Regions from separate parts of the Dactylosporangium sp. CA-139114 genome, predicted to be linked through region 3. Evidence: riboswitches for the same ligand, from Rfam matches in the RefSeq annotation. Region 3 holds a riboswitch; each other region holds the start of a gene.
The links. Region 3 has a riboswitch for cobalamin ahead of bluB (5,6-dimethylbenzimidazole synthase). Riboswitches for the same ligand answer to the same signal wherever they lie in the genome.

Region 1 (6,459 bases), 430 kb from region 3:
ACGAGCCGCGCTACCACTCGATGCCCTGCTGGCCTTTTCGCCCGGCGTCCATCGGGTGCTTGACCTTCGTCATGTCGGTCACCAGGTCGGCCAGCTCGAGCAGGTCGGGGTGCGCGTCGCGGCCGGTGACGACCACGTGCTGGTTGCCGGGCCGCTCGCGCAGGGTCTCCACGACGTCGGCGATGTCGACCCAGCCCCACTTGATCGGGTACGTGAACTCGTCGAGGACGTAGAAGCGGTACGCCTCCGCGGCCAGGTCGCGCTTGATCTGGGCCCAGCCCTCGGCCGCCTCGGCGGCGTGGTCGCGCTCGGTGCCGGGCCGCTGGATCCACGACCAGCCCTCGCCCATCTTGTGCCACACCACGCTGCCGCCCTGGCCGGTCGCGCCGAGCGCGCGCAGGGCGGTCTCCTCGCCGACCTTCCACTTCGGGCTCTTCACGAACTGGAACACGGCGATGGGCCAGCCGGCGCTCCACGCGCGCAGGGCCATGCCGAACGCGGCGGTGGACTTGCCCTTGCCCTGCCCGGTGTGCACGGCCAGCACGTGCTGGCGGCGGCGCTGGCGGGTGGTGAGCCCGTCGTCGGGCACGTTCTCGACCTTGCCCTGCGGCATCTGACTAGGCTCCCAGGCTCGCGAGTGGAATACAGGATGCGTCCAGGGCCCCGGCCAGGCGGCGGGCGAGGCCGAGGCGGATCGGGCCCTGCTCGCAGTCGACCACGACCGCGGGGACGCCGTGCAGCAGCGGTACGACGCTCAGCGGGTCCGGCCCGCTGGTCGAGCGCCCGTCGGTGACGACCACGAGCAGCGGGCGGCGGCGGGCGTCGCGGCGGCGCTCGCCGTGCAGGGTGCGCGCGGCCTGGCGCAGCCCGGCGGCCAGCGGCGTGCGGCCCCCGGTGCGCAGCTCGGCCAGGCGCACCACGCCGACCTCGTGGCTCGCGGTCGGCTCCAGCACCAGCGTGGCGTCGTGGCCGCGGAACGAGACCATCCCGACCTTGTCCCGGCGCTGGTACGCGTCGCGCAGCAGCGACAGGATCGCCGTCTTGACCACGCCCATGCGCTGCCGGGCGGCCATGGAGCCGGACGCGTCGACGACGAACAGCACCAGGTTCGCCTCACGGCCGACCTTGACCGCCTCGCGCACGTCGCGGGCCTCGGCGCGGCTCGACCCGCGCAGCGCGGCGGCGCGGATGGTGTCGGGCACGTGGATGCTCGTGAGCTTGCCGCCGAGCGGGGCGCGGGAGCGCACCACGCGGCCGTGGCGGGACAGGGCGGGCGAGCGGCGGCCGGCGTGCGCCCCCGCCTCGCGGTTCGCCCGGCCCGCGATGCTGAGCAGCTTCGGTTTGTACGGCACCCCGGCGAACGCCAGCTGCCCCGGCGCCCCGACGCTCGCGCCGGACGGGTCCCCCGCGTCCCCCGCGCCCACGTCCGCCGTGTCCGATTCGCCCCGCGAATCGGATTTGTCGGTAACGGGACCATCGTTCGGCTCGACCGGCGGCCGCTGCTCGGGCGCGACCGGCGGCGGCGGGTCCCCGGCCCCGGCCCGCTCCGACTCCGGCGAGTCGGGCATGTCCGAGATATCCGTCGGGCTGGGCGGAACCGGGTCATCGTCCGGGGGCGGGCCGCCGTCGCCGGGAGGCGGGTCCTCGTCCGGCCCGGCCTCCTGCTCGAGCACCTCTTCGAGGCGGTCGCGGTCGGCCCCCGGCGGGTCGAGCGGGTCCCGCCGGCGCCGGTGCGGCAGCGCCAGCCGGGCCGCGTCGCGCACGTCCGCCTTCGTGACCACGCTCCGCCCGTGCCAGGCCGCGAGCGCGACCGCCGTGCGGGCCACCACGATGTCGGCCCGGAGGCCGTCGACGCGGTACGCCAGGCAGATCCGCGCGATCCGGTCGAGCTGCGCGTCGGGCAGGGCCACCGCCCCGAGCCGGGCCCGGGCGCTGACGATCCGCGCGGCCAGGGCGGCGTCCTCGGCCACGTAGCGCCCGGCGAACGACGAGGGGTCGGCCTCGTACGCCAGCCGCCGCCGCACGACCTCGGCCCGCGGCGCGGCCTCCTGCGGCGCCGCGACCCCGACGACGAGCCCGAAACGGTCCACGAGCTGCGGCCGGGGCTCGCCCTCCTCGGGGTTCATGGTGCCCACGAGCAGGAAGCGGGCCGCGTGCTTGACCGACACGCCGTCGCGCTCGACGTGCGCGCGGCCCATGGCGGCGGCGTCGAGCAGCAGGTCGACGAGGTGGTCGGGCAGCAGGTTGACCTCGTCGACGTAGAGGACCCCGCGGTGCGCGGCGGCGAGCAGGCCCGGCTCGTAGGCCTTCACCCCGTCGCCGAGGGCCCGCTGCAGGTCCAGGGTGCCCACGACCCGGTCCTCGGTGGCCCCGACGGGCAGCTCGACCAGGGCGGACCGGCGGCGTTGGGTGCCCGCGCCGGGAGTGTGCGGGCCGTCCGGGCACTCGGGGTCGGGCGCGGCCGGGTCACAGGCGAAGCGGCAGCCGGCGACGACGTCGACCTCGGGCAGCAACGCGGCCAGGGCCCGCACGACGGTGGACTTGGCGGTGCCCTTCTCGCCGCGGACGAGCACCCCGCCGATGGCCGGCGAGACCGCCGTGAGCAGCAGCGCGAGGCGCAGATCGGCCAGGCCGACGACGGCCGAGAACGGATACGGCGGGGTCACGGGCACTCTTCCCTTCGGCGGGTCCGCGCCCGCGAGGCGGCTGTTGCGAGCGGCCGGAGTCTCCTGACTGCCGGTTCCGCGCCGCCCCTCGCCCGCCCCGGCCGTCGCCGGCCGTGGTCCGTGCTGAGGTGCGACTCCCCGGTCACAGTGGCGGGACCGTCCCGGACTCGCACCGGGTTCCTCCGCATACCGCTCGCCCGCCATCGTGTCCCACCGGCCACCGGCACGTCAACGTGGCGCGGTGTGACCCTCACGATCCGCACCGGCCGGCCGATGGGACGGGCATGCGGCGCGTCCTGGACTCGGCCGCGCAGACCCTGCTGTGCGCGCTCCTCGTGGCGGTCGCCCTGATCGCCGCGACGCCGCCGCGGCTGCCGGGGCTGGCCCCGGAGACCTCGGTGGCGCCGCCGGGCACGCGGGCGATGTGGCTGTGGGAGCACGACGATCCCGGGCCGGTCGTGGACTGGGCCGCGGCCAACGGGGTGCGAGCGCTGTTCGCGTACTACGACCCGCGCACCGACGACACCGCACGGCTGCGGCGCCTGCGGGAGCTGTGCGACGCGGCCGGCATCATGCTCGACGCGCTCGGCGGGGAGCCCGGCTGGACGACCGACCACGCCACCGCGCTGGCCTGGGCCGAGGGCGCCGCGGCCACGGGCCTGTTCCACGGGCTGCACCTGGACGTCGAGCCCTACCTGCTGCCCTCCTGGAGCCAGGACCAGGCATCACTGGTACCGCAGTATCTGTCACTGCTCGACGAGACGGCCACGGCCACGGACCTGCCGCTCGAGGCCGACGTGCCCTTCTGGCTGCCGACCGTGACCCTCGCCGGCGGGGTGAACCTGGCCGACGCCGTGCTCGCCCGCGTCTCCGGCGTCACGGTGATGAGCTACCGCAACACCGCCACCGGCGCCAACTCGATGGTCGGGGTCGCCGACGACCTGCTGCGGCGGGCCGGGCGGGTCGCCAAGCCGGTGCGCCTGGGCGCGGAGACGCAGGCCCTGGGCGACTGCGCGTACTGCACCTTCCACGGCACCACCGCCGGTCAGCTGCACCGGACCCTGGCCGCGGTCGACTCCGCCGCCCAGCGGTACCCGGCGTTCGCGGGCATCGCGGTGCACCAGTACGAGTCCTGGGTCGCCCTGAGCGGCTAGGCCCCCCGGGAACCCGAATCGACCCCGGCCGAACCGGAGGTGAACCACGACCGGCCTCAACCCGCCCCGTCCGCCGCCGATCAGCCGGTCGACAGCAGTCGTCATGGGAAGGACCCCTCCGATGCGCCGTACCGCCTCCATCGCCCTCGCCTGTGCCGCCGGCGCGGCCGCCATCGTTCCCGCGGCGGCCCCGGCCTCCGCGGCGGCGCCGGACTTCGGGCTGGTGGTGCCGGTGCTCGCGCCGATGCTGCCGGGCCAGACGGGGTGGGTGGGCACCATGTGGGCCGCGACCAGCGACGTCTGCGACGTGAAGGTGACCGCGAGCGGCGCCGGCGTGACGGTGAAGTACCCGGCCAACACCGCGGCCTACTCGTCGCTGTCGAAGGGCGACTCGCTGGCCAAGGGCCACGTGGACTACGCCGCGTTCAACGTCGCGCTCGCCGCCGGCAGCCCGCTCGCGCTCGTGCCGCTCAAGCTCGACTACACCTACACCGCGAAGGCCGACGGGGCGACGTCCTGCACCGGCACCCCGCGCTCCGGCTCCGTCACCGCCACGCTCCCGGTCGTCTCGGTCACCGGCGACGCCGTGGTGCAGAAGACAACCCAAGTGACCGTGCCGAAGGCGACCCCGGTCTGGTCGCAGCTGGTCTTCCAGTCCCGCAAGGCCGGCGTCGACAACCTGCAGATCACGGTCGCGGGCGCGCCGAGCGGCCTGGTTGTGTCCTACCCGGCCGAGCGTTCCTACACCGCCCTGAACAAGGGCACCGGCCTGGCCGTCGGCACCGACGACTTCGCCGCCGTCAAGTTCGACGCCACCAACGTGGCCGCCGGCACCTACAAGCTCACCGTCAAGCTCTCCTACGGCAGCACGACCGACTCGAACGACCTGACGCTCGTCGTCGCCTGACGCCCGGGCCGGCCGGTGCCCGCGCGGCGCCGGCCGGGCCGCCGTCGTTGTTCCACAGAGAGGTGGGAACGCTTGTGATCCGCTCCCGTGCCCTGCTCGCCGCGGCCACCCTGGCCCTCACGGCGGGCCTTTGCGCGTGCGGCAAGTCCGGGAACCCGGCCAAGACGGAGATCCAGGCGCCGAAGCCGTCGCCGTCGGCCTCGCTGACCCAGGACCGCCGCGAGACCATCTTCCTCGACGCGACCGCGCAGCACCTCTGCGCGGTGCAGTCGCAGGTGTACACCGACCCGTCGGCGATGGCCTCGGCCTACGCGTCCCGCCCCGTCTACACGGACCTCACCGCGGCGCAGGTCGACGCGTTCCAGCAGCAGGTCATCAGCGACCCCGCCTTCGCCGACCGGCTGACCCGGCGCATCCAGGCCACCTGCGGCACGGCCAGGTAGACCCCGCACACGAGAAGCCCCGCGACACGAGGGGGGAGGAGTGTCGCGGGGCCGGCTCATCTATGTATGCATATCGAGAGCGTTCTCGAGGTAAGCGGTGCGAGGACCCCGTCGCGGCGATCCCTTCAGTGGTGCTGCGGTCAGCATGCGGGACGGCACTTGGCGGGGACTTGGCGCGCACTTGCGCCGATGTGTCACGCACGCGACAGGGCCCCGCGCATCGACCGGGTCACGTATGTTGCCAGCCGTGAGCCGCGACGAACTCGACCTCGACTCGCTCGCGCCCGAGCCCGTGGTGCCGGCCGACCCGCGCCGGGCCGCGGCGTGGGCCGCGGGGATCGCGGGCTGCGCGGTGCTGGTGCTGTTCGTGCTGCTCACGAGCGATCTGGTGTTCGGCCGGACGGTCGGGCTGGCGGCCCGGCCGGGATCGGGGACCGCACGGCCGCCCCGGCGCTCGCCGCCGCGCTGGCCGACGACGTCCTCGGCGACCAGGAGGCGCTCGGGGCGGCGCCGTTCAGCGCGGCGTACCTCAGCGCCGACGGACGGCCCCTGCTGGTCTGGGGCGGCACCGGGCGGGCGGTCCAGCGGGCCGACGACGCGGCGCTGCTGCGGACCCTGCGTGAGCGGACGCTGCGGTTCGTGCCGGAGCCCGGCGGCGGGACGACGGCCGACGCCGACCCGGGACCGGACCGTGGCCGGGCGACGTGCACCGACCTGCGCCGCCACGGGTCCGGGTACGCGGTGTGCGCCTGGACCTTCGGCGCGGCCGCCGTGGGCGTGCTCGTGGTCGACGGGCCCGACGACGACCCGGCCGCGACGCTGCGCCGGGTCCTGGACGCCGTCGTCGTGCGGCGCTGAGCGTCCGCGGCGGCTGGGGCCGGCCGTCTAGAGCATCGCCTCGAGGGTCAGGCGCTCGGCGGCGGCCGCGCGGACCTGCGGGGTCTCGATCGGGTCGTCGCGCAGGTAGGCGACGCGGCGCTCGAGCTTCTCGTCGAGCGGGACGCGGCGCACGGCGATGAGGCGCACGTCGGCCTCGCAGTCCCACAGGCCCTCGGTCAGCGCGCCCGCGCACGCGTCCGGCTCCAGTTCCAGCCGGGCGCGCAGGTAGGCGGCGCGCTCGTACGAGTGCGGGCTGAACCACAGCGAGCGGATGCGGGGCAGCGCCTGGCGGGCCGCGTCGCCGCCGACCCGGGCGAGGCCGTCGGCCAGGCGGTCGTAGCCGCACATGTCGTCCTCGCGCCGGTCGAGCCAGTCGAGGCCGGCCAGCAGCGCCGGGCCGTCGGACTCGT
Region 2 (6,459 bases), 510 kb from region 3:
AGGGGTTGCCTTCCCGGGTGGGGCCGGGGATGCGGTGCCGCGGCAGGTCGTGCCGCGGCACCGCGCCCGGGTCGAATGGGTGATGGTCAGGGGGCGGTGATGGAAGGCTGTTGGCCGGAGCCGAAGCGCCAGCCTTCGACGGTGCCGATCGCCGGGTTGTAGGAGGAGGCGCCGAGGCTGCTGTAGGTCCAGGCGCCGCCGGGGGTGGCGTGCCAGTACGACCAGTACGCCGAGGCGGGCGGGGTGTTCACGCACGGCTCGGTCGCCGCGGTCGGCTGGCCGTTGATCCGGCACACGAACGCCAGGCCCCAGCGCTGGGTGCCGGTGACGGTGAACCCGGACCCGGTCAACGACGCCAGCCCGGTCGCCGGGTCACCGGCGAAACAGCTGGTAACGACGCCGCCGCCGAGGGAGCCGAAGTCGACGACGACCGTCACGCCGGTCGACGGGGCGCACGCCGCGGCGTGCGCCGCCAAGGGGGCCGGTTCGGCGAGCACGAGGGCCCCGGTGACGCCGAGGGCGGCGAGGGCGGTGGACAGGGCGCGGCGCAGGGTAGACCTCATCGTCCCTCCAACATGGACAGTGGTCATGGGCAGGCCAGCACGGGCGCGGCCGGGCGGGCCCCGGCGGCGGACAGGGTCGCCAGCCCGGACCCGGTGAGGCCGGGGACAGCCTGTGCGGTGGCCCGCACGGCGGTGGCCGGGTCGAACCCGGCCGTCGTGTAGGCGATCGCGCCGCGATTGGCGGCGGGGCCGGTGCAGCGGACCTGCAAGGTCAGCAGGAAGCCGCGGGCCTTCAGCCAGGCGACGGGCCGGCCGGCGACGGCGAGGGCCTGCGCGGCCAGACCGGTACTGTTCGCGTTCACCACACCGGAGCCGTTATTGAAGGAGCCATCGGCGGCCTGCTTCGACACCAGCCAGGCGATCGCCGGGGCGGCGTCGGCGGGGCGGTGGACGGCCAGGAGCGCCTGCACAGCCAGGGCGGTCGCGTCGACGTCGCTGGTGCAGGTGGGCTGGTCGAAGTAGAGCGGGTACCCGCCATCCGCGCACCGCGTGCCGGCCAGGTAGGCCGCGCCCGAGGCAGGCGCCCCGCCGGTAGTGCGGCCCAGCGTGAGCAGCGCGAACGCCTGGGTGAACTGGTTGCTGTAGTCACCGAACGCGGACCGGTCCGAGAACCGGCCCGACGGCGCCTGCAGCCCGCGCAGCCGGGTGATGAGGTCGACGCCGCCGAACGCGGCCGGGTTCCCGCCGCGCACCTGCACGGCGAGGGCGAGCTTCGCGGTGGCGCCGGCGTAGGCCTCGGTGCCGTCGCCGATGTATCCGGTCAGGATCTCCGGACGGGCGAGCCAGGTAGTGGCCTTGGTCGCGTTGGTGTCGGCGACCTTCGCAGCGGCGAACGCGAGGACGGCGTCGATGGTGAGGCCCTGGTCGGGGTAGGCGACGCCGTCGAAGACGACCTCGAACCGTTCGCCGTCGACGAGCTGGCGGGCCAGCCACCCGGCGGCCGCGTCGGGCCGGTTGAGGGTCGGCGGGGTGGCGGCCGCGGCAGGCGCGGTGGCGACGCTGAGCAGGACGGTGGAGAGAGCGAGCGCGGTGAGCACCCCGGTGAGGAGGGTGCGTGCGCGGTGCCGGCGGACTGCCATCAGGCGGTGCCTTTCCGGCCCTGGCAGTCGAGAGAAACCGGACGGAAACGGGATGCCCGGCGGCTCCGACCCGTGGGCCACGACGGGTAGGGAGGTACAGAACCAACGCGCGCAGACAGGTACTCGGGCTCACGACCACCACGGGTGTGCGGGTCGTCTACCGTTGCGGGCCAGCGCCGGACTTCAACCGGACTTCCCCCATCAACGCACGGCTATGCAGTTGTGACCGTCAGTCTGTCGATGTGGCGTCGCGGCGTCAATCCCTACCGACCGGGTGTGGCGATGACGACACGCCGACACGACATCTGGTGTTTCGCTTTCTCGATGCCACCCAGATGCGGTGTTGCCCGCACCTGGTCAGGCCGGGCCTCGGTGAGGTTGGTCGTGGCAACAGGGAACCCGGTGTGATTCCGGGACTGCCCCGCAGCGGTAAGTGGGAACGAACGCCGTCAACGAAGCACTGGACCCGAAGGGGTCTGGGAAGCGACGGTCAGTAGGCGACCGGAAGGTCAGGCCCGCGAGTCCGAAGACCTGCCAGCGCACCGTGCACCCGACCGGGGGTGGGCGGTGGTCGGAGGCCGCGCGGGACGGCCGACGCCAACGGCAGGTGACGGCGTGTGCCGTTCCCCTGCGGCGTCGTCCCTGCAGCTCCGGCTCAGTGGCGATCCGCCCGGCGATGGACGACCCAGAATCAGGCGGCGGTGTCGACGCCGTGGGCCTCGCGCAGCTCGGCCAGGTCGAGGCCAGCCGCTCCAAGAGCGGCGCTCAGGGCGCTCAGGCTCGGCAGATTCCTGGCATCGCCGTCTGGACCGATGAGCCGATACCACGCGATGGCGCCGACGCCGCCGACCTCCACCCGCCATCGGCGATCTCGGGTCTCCCACGCTCCGACCACACCCATGCGCCCGACGCTACGACCGCCCCTGACCTGTGCAAAGGGATGATCGAGAACTACAGCAGTGTGATTCAGCGGTGGCGCACCGACGGGTGAATCCGCGAGCTCCTCCTGGATTCCGAGAGCTGGTAGCCGATATCACGGATTCGTGGTGCACGTGAGGTCCGTGCCGGCCGCCCGGCGGCCGGGGCGCGCAAGCAGTCCGCGGGCGGAGCCGGGCGGACTGGCCGACGTCGTCACCTTGCAGCGGCGGGCCCGGTCGGGCAGCAGCCCGCAGGACGAGCAGGCGCTGTACCAGGACAGCCTGGCGGAGTACACGTGGGCGCGGGACGTCGCCGGGCTGGCGGGGACCACGTTGCAGCAGCTGATCCGCCCGGTGATCGAGGTCTGTGACTTCTACGAGTGCGTGCCGTGGCAACTGACGCCGGGCCGGCTCGATCAGTACTTCGTCGGCCCGGGCCGGCGGGCTCCGGCGACGATGCGCAAGAAGCTGCTGAACATCGACAGCTATTTCGCGTTCCTCGAGCAGCGGTACGCGGGCGAGATCATGCAACGGTTCGGCGCCGCCGTGGTGTCGCCGGTGGACACGTTCAACCGGCCCCGGCATCGCGGCGACTTCGGGCTGCGAGTGCCGCCGTCGCGGCGGGCGATGCTCGAGTTCTTCGCCGCGTGGCGGGCCGCGCTGCCGCAGGCGCGCAAGTACCACGTCGCGGTCCGCGACTACGTGATGGCGAAGATCGCCTACCTGTCCGGGGTCCGTGCGGCCGAACTGTGCGCCGTGCGCATCGGCGACGTGCACTGGGAGCTCGGCCAGTGGGGCCGGTTCGTGGTGCGCGGCAAAGGCGCCCGGGGGTCCGGACCCCGAGAGCGGATGGCGTTCCTGTTCGCCGAGGGCCGGGAGCTGTTGTGGTGGTACGTCGAGCAGATCCGCGGCGAGTTCCGCGACGACCCGGAGGACATGCTGGCGCCGCTGTGGCCGTCCGAGCGACTTCCCGCCGCGCCCGTGGCCGCACGAGCGCACCGCTGGCCGGACCGGGCCCGCCGCGACGCCCTGCGCGTGCTGCGCCTGATCGCGTCCTGGCTCGGGACCGCAGCACCGATCCGCCGCAGCGACGTCGTCAACGCCGCACGCGAGCACCGCGCCGGTGCCGCCGCCCGGGTGGTGCAGTTCCTCGCCACGCACGGCCTGCTGATCGACGACCGGCAGCCACGCACGGACGCGCACGAGCGCGCCGCCCGCCGCCTCCAAGCCGCCGTCCCGCCGGCGTACCAGGCCGACGTCGCCACCTGGACCCAATCTCTGCGAACCCCAGGACCCCACGGCACCCCACCACGGTCCTGGGCTGCCGTCCACATCTACCTGCATCACACCCTGCCGGTGCTGATCGACTGGGCGCCCCTGTTCCCGTCGCTCACCGCGATCACGCGCGACGACATCGACGCCGCGCTCGCCGCCCATCCCCGCGGCTCCATCCAACTCCAGCGCACCGGCCTGCGATCGCTGTTCCAGGCGTTACGCCATCGTCGGCGCATCTTCACCGACCCGACCCGCAACGTCCGCGGCCGCCACGCTCGACCGCTCGTCCGGCCGATCCCGTCCGACCGGCTCCGCGGCCTGCTCGACCGGGTTCCCAACACCATGGCCCGAGCCGTCGTCGCGCTTGTGGCACTGCACGCCCTGCAGGTCGAGGAACTCCGCGACATCCGCCTCGACCACCTCGACCGGGTGCGATGGCGACTCACCATCCATCGCCGCGGCGGCCGGACCCACCACCTCGTGATTGACGAGACCACTAAAGACCTGATCGGCGCATGGTTACGGGAGCGCATGCGGAGGTGGCCCACGAGTACCAACCCGTATCTCTTTGTGACTCGGCTGACCGCCCTCGACCCGCTCAACCCACAAATCAGTCGCACCGCGATCGTGCGCCACTTCCCGCCGCTCGGGCTCGGCCCCGCACAGCTGCGCGCCGACCGCATCTTGTACGAGGCGACCCAGTCAGCCGACCCGCTGATGCTGATGCGTCTGTTCGGTCTGTCGAAAAGCACGGCCATGCACTACCTCGCGGCTGCCGCTCCAGCGCACGGACGTGATCCGATCATGCCGTAGCCACCCCGCGGCACCCATTCGCCGAACCCGACGGCAGGCATCAGCAGCCTATCGATCCGACTTCCCGCGCATCCACAGTGGACTTTCAGCCGGAAGTATGTGTTGCGTTCGCGAGTGGTGGTCAGTTGGCGTGCCGAGCGGCGAGCCGGTCGAAGAAGGTGTTAAGGCGCTCGGCCGTGGAGGAGTGGTCGACGAGGTCGACGCCGCCGAACCGGTAGACCTCGTAGCCGGCCAGCCGCAACTCGCGATCCTCGGCCATCATGTCGGCGTACCGCCGAGGGCTGGCGCGGCCATCGTCGTCGGCGTAGTGGTGCGGACCGTCGCATTCGATGACCACCCGGGCGTGATGGGGCAGGAGCATCAGGAAGTCCATGCGCTGCCGCTGCAAGGGCGCCTGTCCGGGCGGGTACTGGCTGCGGGTGTACGGGTCGTAGTGCAGATACACCTGCGGGATCAGCGCCGGGATGTCCGGGCCGAGGCGGACGTAACGGTTGGTGTAGGTTCGCAGGATCCGTCGCTCGGCGTCGTTGTCGCCGAGCGACGCGTTGAGACGCTGATACAGGCTGAGAGACACATCGTGGTCGGATGCGCCGCCCATGCCCTGCTGCTCAGCCCACCAGGAGGTCAGGTCGCTCCATGTGAGGCCGTGGGCGGGCAGCGGCCGGTCGTACATGAGGCAGTTCTGGACGTTGCCGGTGATCCGCAGGTCGTTGTTGAGAGCGTCGGTGATGACGATCTTCGGCTTCGGGCCGATCGCGGCAAAGATGAGGTTCTTCATAGTCCCGCGGACCCCGGCCCCGATGCGGCGCGGAGCGAAGACCGGAGCGCCGCTGATCGCGGTGACCTGCACGAGCTCGTAGCCATCGTGGACGAGCACACCGTTCACGAAGTCGCGAATCCGTTCAACCTCGTCTAGATCAGTTCGGACAGCAGGGTGCAGCATTTCGGCCAGGAACAGCAGCAGCTTCTCGTCACTGTCGGCCAGCCCGAGCCGGCGATCGGTGAAGACCCAGTCGTCGTCCCAGTCGTCGTTAGCCATGCGGTGCTGCACGAAGTCCTGGAACGCGGTGGTGTAGCGGGAATCGTGGCTCGGCAGCGCCTCGAGGTCGTACAGTCGGGCCAAGAAGTCCGGCTCTGGTAGTGCACCGCTCCAGAAGGTCTGCTGTGGCTCAAGGAACATCCGGCGACCGCTCGGCGCCCGGGCACAGACCTGCGGCAGACCCGCGAGAAGTCGCCGCCGAGTGACGTCGGTGATGGCATTGTCCAGGGCGACGGTGACCTCCGCGACGGCACATGATCCGACCTGTGGACGGCAGCGGACCACGTGGCGTCGGTCGCTGGCCGATGCATCACTTTACGAGATGCGACACAGAACCAGCTCACGGAGACCGATATGGGTCTCGAGGCGGCGGATCGCCTGACGGGAACCTGCGGTACTCGCCACGTCAAAGGTCGAAGTGCGCGATGGGTTCCATCGGGAGGACCCGCAGGATTTCGGGAACCCGTCGCCTTCCGTCGAACTTCAGCTCGTACGACCAGCCGCTGGCGGTCGGCGGCGGCCCTGGGGTGGCCAGCATCGCGGCCACGCGGGCCGGCAGCCCGGTGCGGTCGGACGACGTCATTCGCAGGCGTCGTCCGGATCGGTCAGCCGCGGGGGCGCCTGTGCCAGGGTGAGGTCGCCCATGTCGAGTCCGTGGCGGTGCAGCAGTTCCTGCAATCCGCTGGTGGTCCGCCAGTACTCGACGCCATCCGAGTCGATAGCACGGTTCCAGGTACGCTCGCCGGTGCCGTCGCGATCGAAAACGGCAGATT
Region 3 (6,459 bases):
ATGCCCGGGTCGGTGGCGAGGATCGCCCGAATCCCGGCGCGGATCATGGCCTCGTCGTCGGCGAGCACGACCCGGATCACGGGCGGGCCACCGGGATGCGGGCCGTGACCGTGAACCCGCCGTCGCCCGGGCCGGATCGCAGGGAGCCGCCGAGCAGGCGCAGGCGTTCGCGCAGGCCGGACAGGCCGCTGCCGTCCCCGGACGGTACGGCCACCGTGTCCCCCGGCTCGTTGTCTGCCGGCCCGTTGTCCCCCAGCTCGTTGCGCACGACGACGACGATCGCATCTCCGCGGTGCTCGATGTCCACCGCCACCGCGGAGCCGGGGGCGTGGCGGGCCGCGTTGGTGAGCGCCTCCTGCACGACCCGGTGGACGGCCCGCTCGACCGTCGGCGGCCGCGGCCCAGCGCCGACGCGCAGGGCAATGACCATGCCGGCCTCGCGCGCCCGCTGCACGAGCGCCTCGACGCGCTCGCCGGCGGGGTCGGCCGGGGCCGACTCGCGCAGGATGCCGATCGTCTCGCGCAGGCGGTCCGTGGCGGTCACGGCCGACGCGCGCAGGGCCGCGGCCGCCTCCCGGTGCGGCTGGGACAGGTCCGGGGCCAGCTCCAGCGCGCCGGCCCGCAGGGCGATCAGCGCCAGCTCGTGCCCGAGCGAGTCGTGCATGTCCGCCGCGATGCGCGCGCGTTCCCGCAGCGCGATCAGCTCCAGCTGCGCGATCCGCTCGCGGCCGGCCAGCACCAGGTCGGCCTGCTGGCGGCGGAAGCGGCCGGCGAGCCAGGGCAGCACCACGAACAGGGCCAGGCACATGAGCGCCCCGGCACCGCGCGCGGTCTCCGGCACCAGCAGCACGACGCCGGGCAGTGCGGCGAGCGCGGGCACCGCCCAGTCGTGCCGCGCGGGCAGGTGCCGGCCCTGCAGGTAGGCGGCGGCGCTCAGCACCGGGAAGAGCAGCTGACGCCAGGCCGGGACGTGGTCGAGGGAGAGGCCGCTGGCGACACAGATGCCGGCGACCGCCGCGAACACGAGGTACTTGCTCACCTGGCCGAGGCTATCGAGCGCAGGTGGGCCGCCGCGACGACAAGGCCGGACAACGCCGCGACGGCGAGGGTGACGGTCAGCGGGGCGGCGAAGTACGTCACCTGCGCCCACGTGACCGTCCGGCCGTTCATGAGGATCGAGACCCACTGCGGGTACGACACGAACACCAGCGCCGGGAGCACCGGCGGGATCAGGCGCCACCGGCGGCGGGAGGGGCGCAGCACGCCCAGCACGGCCAGTCCCACCGAGGCCAGCGCGACCAGGCCCAGCACGAGCTCGATCAGCTGCCGCTGCCCGCCCGCCGGCGGCGGCTCGGCGCCGCGGGTCAGGGCGACCAGGCCGCGCAGCACCTCGTACGTGTCGTCGTAGAGGCCCGCGCTGTTCGTCATCACCGCGTACCCGTAGCCGGTGGCGGGATCGATCGCCTCGACGGCCGTGTAGGTGAACAGGTTCCCCGCGTGCACGAGCAGTCGGCTGCCGTCCACGTCGGACGGGCCCCAGCCCATCGCGTAGTCGCGCACCTTCGACGGCGCGTGCATGGCCGCGAGGCTCTCCGGCCGCACGAGCTGCGGGCCGTGGCCGGTCTGGGTGATGAGCCACCGGCCCATGTCGTCGGCGTCGGTGACGACCCCGCCCGCGCCGCCGCGCGCCCCGAACGCGCGCAGCTCCGGCCGCGCCACCCAGGCGCCGAAGAGCGAGATGTGGCCGTCCGCCGCCGCGCCCCCGACGGAGCTGCCGGTCATCCCGAGCGGTTCGAAGACGTGCATCCGGACGTACTGCCCGAAGCCCGCGCCCCCGGCGACCTCCACGAGCCGGGCCGCGATCTCGTAGTTGGCGTTGCAGTAGGCCCACGCGGTGCCGGGCTCGGCGGCGAGGTGCCCGGACCGCAGCGCCGCCACGTATTCGGCGGGGCTGCCGGTGGCCTCGGCCGCGGGGATGCCGACGCCGCCGTCGGCGAGGCCGGACGTCTGGTCGAGCAGCTGGCGCACCGTGACGCGGGCCGCGCGCGGGTCGGCCATCCGGAACTCGGGCAGCTGCTCGGCGACGGGCTCGTCCAGCGCCACCTTCCCGGCGTCCACGAGCGTCATGACCGCCATCGCCGTGAACGACTTGCTCACCGAGGCGACCCGCATCGGCGTGCGCGCGGTGACCGGCGCGCCCGTCGAGTCGTGGCCGTAGCCGGCCGCGTGCACGACCTCGTCCCCGTGCGTCACGACGGCGGAGAGCCCGGGCAGCCCGGTCCCGTCGAGGGCCTGGCGCAGATAGGTGTCGACGGGTATCGGGGCTTTCGGCGTGGCCGGCCCGGCCTGGGCCGGTGCGGCGGGCCACAGCACGGCGGCGGCGGCCACGAGGGCGAGCAGTCTGCGGTTCATGCCACCTGACGCTAGGCAGCGCCGCGGCCGGGCGGATCTGGCGAAGCGCCGCGGCCACCCCCGACGAAAGTCGGGGGTGCGGTACCCTTCGCGACGGCAAGTACTGAAGCGAGGTGCCCCGCCGGCGACAGTGGGGAGAATCTGGGAAGCCGGTGCGAATCCGGCACGGGCCCGCCGCGGTGACCGGGGAGCCGCCGCCCACACGCGCACGCGTAGCCACTGGCCCGCACGGGCTGGGAAGGCGGGCGGTGAGGCGACGATCCGGGAGTCCGAAGACCGGCCTCGCGACTGACGGCCCCGGCCCGCCCGGGGCGCGAGCGCAGCGGGAGCCTGCCATGACGCACGAGCTGTACGACATCATCAACCGCCGCCGCGACGTGCGCGGCGAGTTCACGGGCGCCCCGGTGCCCGACGCCACTCTCGACCGGATCCTCGGCGCCGCGCACGCCGCCCCCAGCGTCGGGCTGTCCCAGCCGTGGGACTTCGTCGTCGTGCGCGACCGGGCCCCGCGCGAGGCCTTCCACGCGCACGTGTCGCACGAGCGCGAGGTGTTCGCCGCGACCCTCGACGCCGAGGCGGCCGCCCGGTTCGCCCGCATCAAGATCGACGGGGTGCTGGAGTCGACGCTGTCGGTCGTGGTCACCTACGACGCCGAGCGCGGCGGCCCCGCGGTGCTGGGCCGCCACGCGATCGCCGACGCCGGCCTCTACTCGGTGTGCCTCGCCATCCAGAACCTGTGGCTCGCGGCCACGGCCGAGGACCTCGGCGTCGGCTGGGTGTCGTTCTACCGCGAGGACTTCCTGCGCGACCTGCTCGGCATCCCGGCCGGCGTGCGGCCCGTGGCGTGGCTGTGCCTCGGGCCGGTGAGCCGGCTGCGGGAGGTGCCGGACCTGGAGCGGCACGGGTGGCGCCGCCGCTCCCCGCTGCACCAGGTCCGCCACGAGAACCGCTGGTGATCAGACGGGCCGCCAGTCGGGCGCCTCGTCGGTTTGCGGGCCGAAGGTGACCTGGGTGTTGCCGGTGCCGTCGGGTTTGATCGTGAAGATGTGCCCCCAGGCCTCGTCGTCGTCCAGGTCGCAGTACGCGATCCGCGTGCCGTCGGGGGACCAGGCCGGCATCGTGTGGTGCGAGTCGCTGCCCGCCAGGGGCCGGGTCACCAGCGTCGCGCGGCCGCCCGCGGCCGGGACGCGGTAGATCCCGGTGCCGTAGCCGCTGCCGGCGACGAACCGGCCGAAGGCGAGCTGGGTGCCGTCGGGGGACCAGTCGGGGCCGGAGTCGTAGGTCCCGGCCACCGCCGTGGTGACCACCGTCGTGCCCAGCGTCTTCACGCTGAGCGTCAGCAGGTTGCTGCCGCCCGCGGCGCCGTCGCGGACGAAGGCGATCTTCAGGCCGTTGGGCGACCACACCGGGGTGTGCTCGTCGACGCCGGCGGTGCTGGTCAGGTGGGTGAGGCCGGTGCCGTCGGGGGCGATCGAGCAGATGTCGGTCCGGCCGCCGGACCAGCACTCGTAGACGAGCGTGCCGCCGCCCGGGGACCAGGCCGGGGCGGACGCGGTGCCGCTGCCGGGCACGACGGTCAGGCCGCTGCCGTCGGCGTTCATCACCCACAGCTCGTCGGGGCCGGCCCCGTAGCGGCGCAGCGCGATGCGCGTGCCGTCGGCGGACCAGGCGGGGTCGCGGTCCTCGACCGCCGGGGTGCCGGTGAGGTCGGTCTCGCCCTTGCCGGACGCGGTGACCGTGTAGATGTCGCCGAGCGCGGTGCCGGCGGCGTCGAAGCGCTGGAAGGCGAGGCGGCCGTTGGCGCCCGGAAACGCCGCGGCGGCGGGGGTGGCCGGGGCCGTGCCGAGGACGGCGAGCACACCCAGACCCACGGCCAGACTCATCGTCAGGGGTCGCTGCATGGGCGGCACGGTAGCCGAGCTTGACCCGCTCAATTCCGGGCAAGTCGCCACCGCCGCCGAAACCCGACACCGCCCGGTTCCGGGCTCCGGCAGGGCGTCGGCGGGCCCGCGCACGGGGCGGCGGCTGTCGTGGAGGGCGGCGCCGGCCGCCTGGACGCAGACCGGGCAGCGCGGGCCGTTCCAGGCGGTTCCCGGCCGTTGCGCTTGCCCCGCCGTGGCATGCTGCGCGCATGACGAACGCGGACACCGGGATTGACGCGACGGCGGCGCCGGACGAGCCGGAGCCGCCCCGGCCGCCGCGTCGCCGCCGCCGGACGCTGCTGCGCCTCGGCGCTGTCGCGGTGCTGCTCGTCGCGGTGGTGATGGTCCCGACGGTGTGGGTCCACGCGGCGTCCTCCGGGCGCCTCGTCGCCGTCGCGCAGGCGCCCGCCGCCGACGTCGCGATCGTCTTCGGGGCCCAGGTCGCCCCCGGCGGGCAGGACCCGATGACCTTCCTGCGCAACCGGCTCGACAAGGCCGCCGAGCTCATCGCCGCCGGCAAGGCGAAGGCGCTGCTCATCTCCGGCGACGCGCACGGCGGCTCGGGCAACGAGGTCCGGGTGATGGGCGACTACCTCGCCCGGCACGGCGTCGAGCGGTCCCGCGTCGTCGTCGACCCCTACGGCCTGGACACCTACGACACCTGCCGCCGCGCGCACGACGTCTACGGCGTGACCAAGGCGCTGCTGGTGAGCCAGGACATCCACCTGTACGGTGCCGTCACCCTCTGCCGCCGCGTCGGCGTCGACGCCTGGGGCGTGCCGTCGGGGTGCGACGGCTGCCGGCAGCTCACGATCTGGAAGAACCGCGCCCGCGACGTCGGCGCGGCGTGGAAGGCGGCCTGGGACGCCGCGCGTCTGCGCGCCCCGGCCGTGCAGTCCCCGCCGGACCGCAGCCTGGCCGACGCGATCGCCGCCCACACACCCTGACGCCGGCGGATCGCCGCCGCCGGGGCCGGGACGCGCGAACGGGCTCCGGGCCCTCGCCCGGCGCCCGGGCGGGTCAGGGTCCGGCCGGCTCGATGAGGACCTTCAGGCCCTTGCGGGCGTTGGCGACGGCGAACGCCTCGGCCACCGAGGTCAGCGGGTAGCGGTGGCTCACCAGGGACCGGACGTCCGCCCGGCCCCCGGTGACGAGGGCGAGTGCCCGCGGGTACACCTCCCGCATCCGCCGCACCATCGCGAACGTGAGGCCCTTGCGCCGGGCGGCCGCCGCCGGGAACGCCGACGTGTCGGTGCTCGGGATGCCGCCGAGCACGACCCGGCCGCCGGGGCGCACCACGGTGACGGCGGCCTCGATGGCCTCGTCGGTGCCGGCGATCTCGAAGGCGACGCCGGCGCCGCGGCCGTCCGTGAAGTCCGCGAGGGCATCGGGGAGACTTCCGTCGGCGGGGTCGAGCACGACGTCCGCGCCGTAGGCGACGGCGGCCATGCGGCGGTGGGGGAGCGGGTCGGTGGCGAGCACCCGGGCGGCGCCGGCGGCCCGGGCGACCTGGATCAGCAGCAGCCCGATCGGGCCGCAGCCGAGCACCGCGACGTCGGCGCCGAGGGGCACGTGGCCCAGGTCCACCGCGTGGACGGCGACGCCCAGCGGCTCCAGCATCGCGCCGTCGGCGTCGGTGAGGGCATCGGGCAGGGGGTGCAGGCGGTCGGTCGGCCACGCCAGGTATCGCTGCAGCCCCCCGTCGCGCCGCCCGTGCCCGGCGAAGACGATGTCGCGGCAGAGGTTCGGGTGCCCGGCCCGGCACAGGTCGCAGCGGTGGCACGGGATCGCCGGGTCGATCGCGACCCGCACGCCGTCCAGCGCCCCGCCGCGCACCACCCCGGCCATCTCGTGCCCGCCGACGATCGGGTGCGCGATGCGGGCGTCGCCGATGCCGCCCTCGGCGTACCAGTGCAGATCCGACCCGCACAGCCCGACCGCGGTCACCTCGACGAGGCTCTCGCCCGCGCCGGGCACGGGCACGGGCTCCTCGGCCAGCCGGACGTCCCCGGCCGCGTGCAGTCGCGCGCTGAGATTCACACCGCAACTCTAGGCAGCGATCCTGGGCGGCGGGACCGCGAGCGGCATGGCCACGATCGCGCCGTCGCGCATCGCCACCACGTGA

Region 1: another riboswitch for cobalamin. It lies ahead of ACQP2P_RS11860 (VWA domain-containing protein); the one in region 3 lies ahead of bluB (5,6-dimethylbenzimidazole synthase).
Region 2: another riboswitch for cobalamin. It lies ahead of ACQP2P_RS16125 (hypothetical protein); the one in region 3 lies ahead of bluB (5,6-dimethylbenzimidazole synthase).

What each region holds. Positions count from the first base shown of each region.
Region 1 covers NZ_CP192080.1:2,610,731-2,617,189, reverse strand. Annotated here, with positions in the region: gene ACQP2P_RS11870 (cobyrinate a,c-diamide synthase) at 1-17, opposite strand, end outside; gene cobO (cob(I)yrinic acid a,c-diamide adenosyltransferase) at 11-613, opposite strand; gene ACQP2P_RS11860 (VWA domain-containing protein) at 618-2,666, opposite strand; cobalamin riboswitch at 2,724-2,848, opposite strand; gene ACQP2P_RS11855 (hypothetical protein) at 2,951-3,820, shown strand; gene ACQP2P_RS11850 (hypothetical protein) at 3,942-4,727, shown strand; gene ACQP2P_RS11845 (hypothetical protein) at 4,802-5,170, shown strand; gene ACQP2P_RS11840 (hypothetical protein) at 5,495-6,028, shown strand; gene ACQP2P_RS11835 (hypothetical protein) at 6,056-6,459, opposite strand, start outside.
Region 2 covers NZ_CP192080.1:3,551,145-3,557,603, forward strand. Annotated here, with positions in the region: gene ACQP2P_RS16110 (hypothetical protein) at 87-563, opposite strand; gene ACQP2P_RS16115 (peptidase) at 587-1,642, opposite strand; cobalamin riboswitch at 1,996-2,195, shown strand; gene ACQP2P_RS16120 (hypothetical protein) at 2,334-2,543, opposite strand; gene ACQP2P_RS16125 (hypothetical protein) at 2,686-4,647, shown strand; gene ACQP2P_RS16130 (hypothetical protein) at 4,769-5,971, opposite strand; gene ACQP2P_RS16135 (hypothetical protein) at 6,093-6,269, opposite strand; gene ACQP2P_RS16140 (hypothetical protein) at 6,266-6,459, opposite strand, start outside.
Region 3 covers NZ_CP192080.1:3,042,612-3,049,070, forward strand. Annotated here, with positions in the region: gene ACQP2P_RS13790 (response regulator) at 1-80, opposite strand, end outside; gene ACQP2P_RS13795 (sensor histidine kinase) at 77-1,039, opposite strand; gene ACQP2P_RS13800 (serine hydrolase domain-containing protein) at 1,036-2,412, opposite strand; cobalamin riboswitch at 2,507-2,711, shown strand; gene bluB (5,6-dimethylbenzimidazole synthase) at 2,748-3,368, shown strand; gene ACQP2P_RS13810 (TolB family protein) at 3,369-4,313, opposite strand; gene ACQP2P_RS13815 (SanA/YdcF family protein) at 4,544-5,281, shown strand; gene ACQP2P_RS13820 (zinc-dependent alcohol dehydrogenase) at 5,355-6,374, opposite strand; partial or broken gene ACQP2P_RS13825 (ABC transporter ATP-binding protein) at 6,423-6,459, opposite strand, start outside.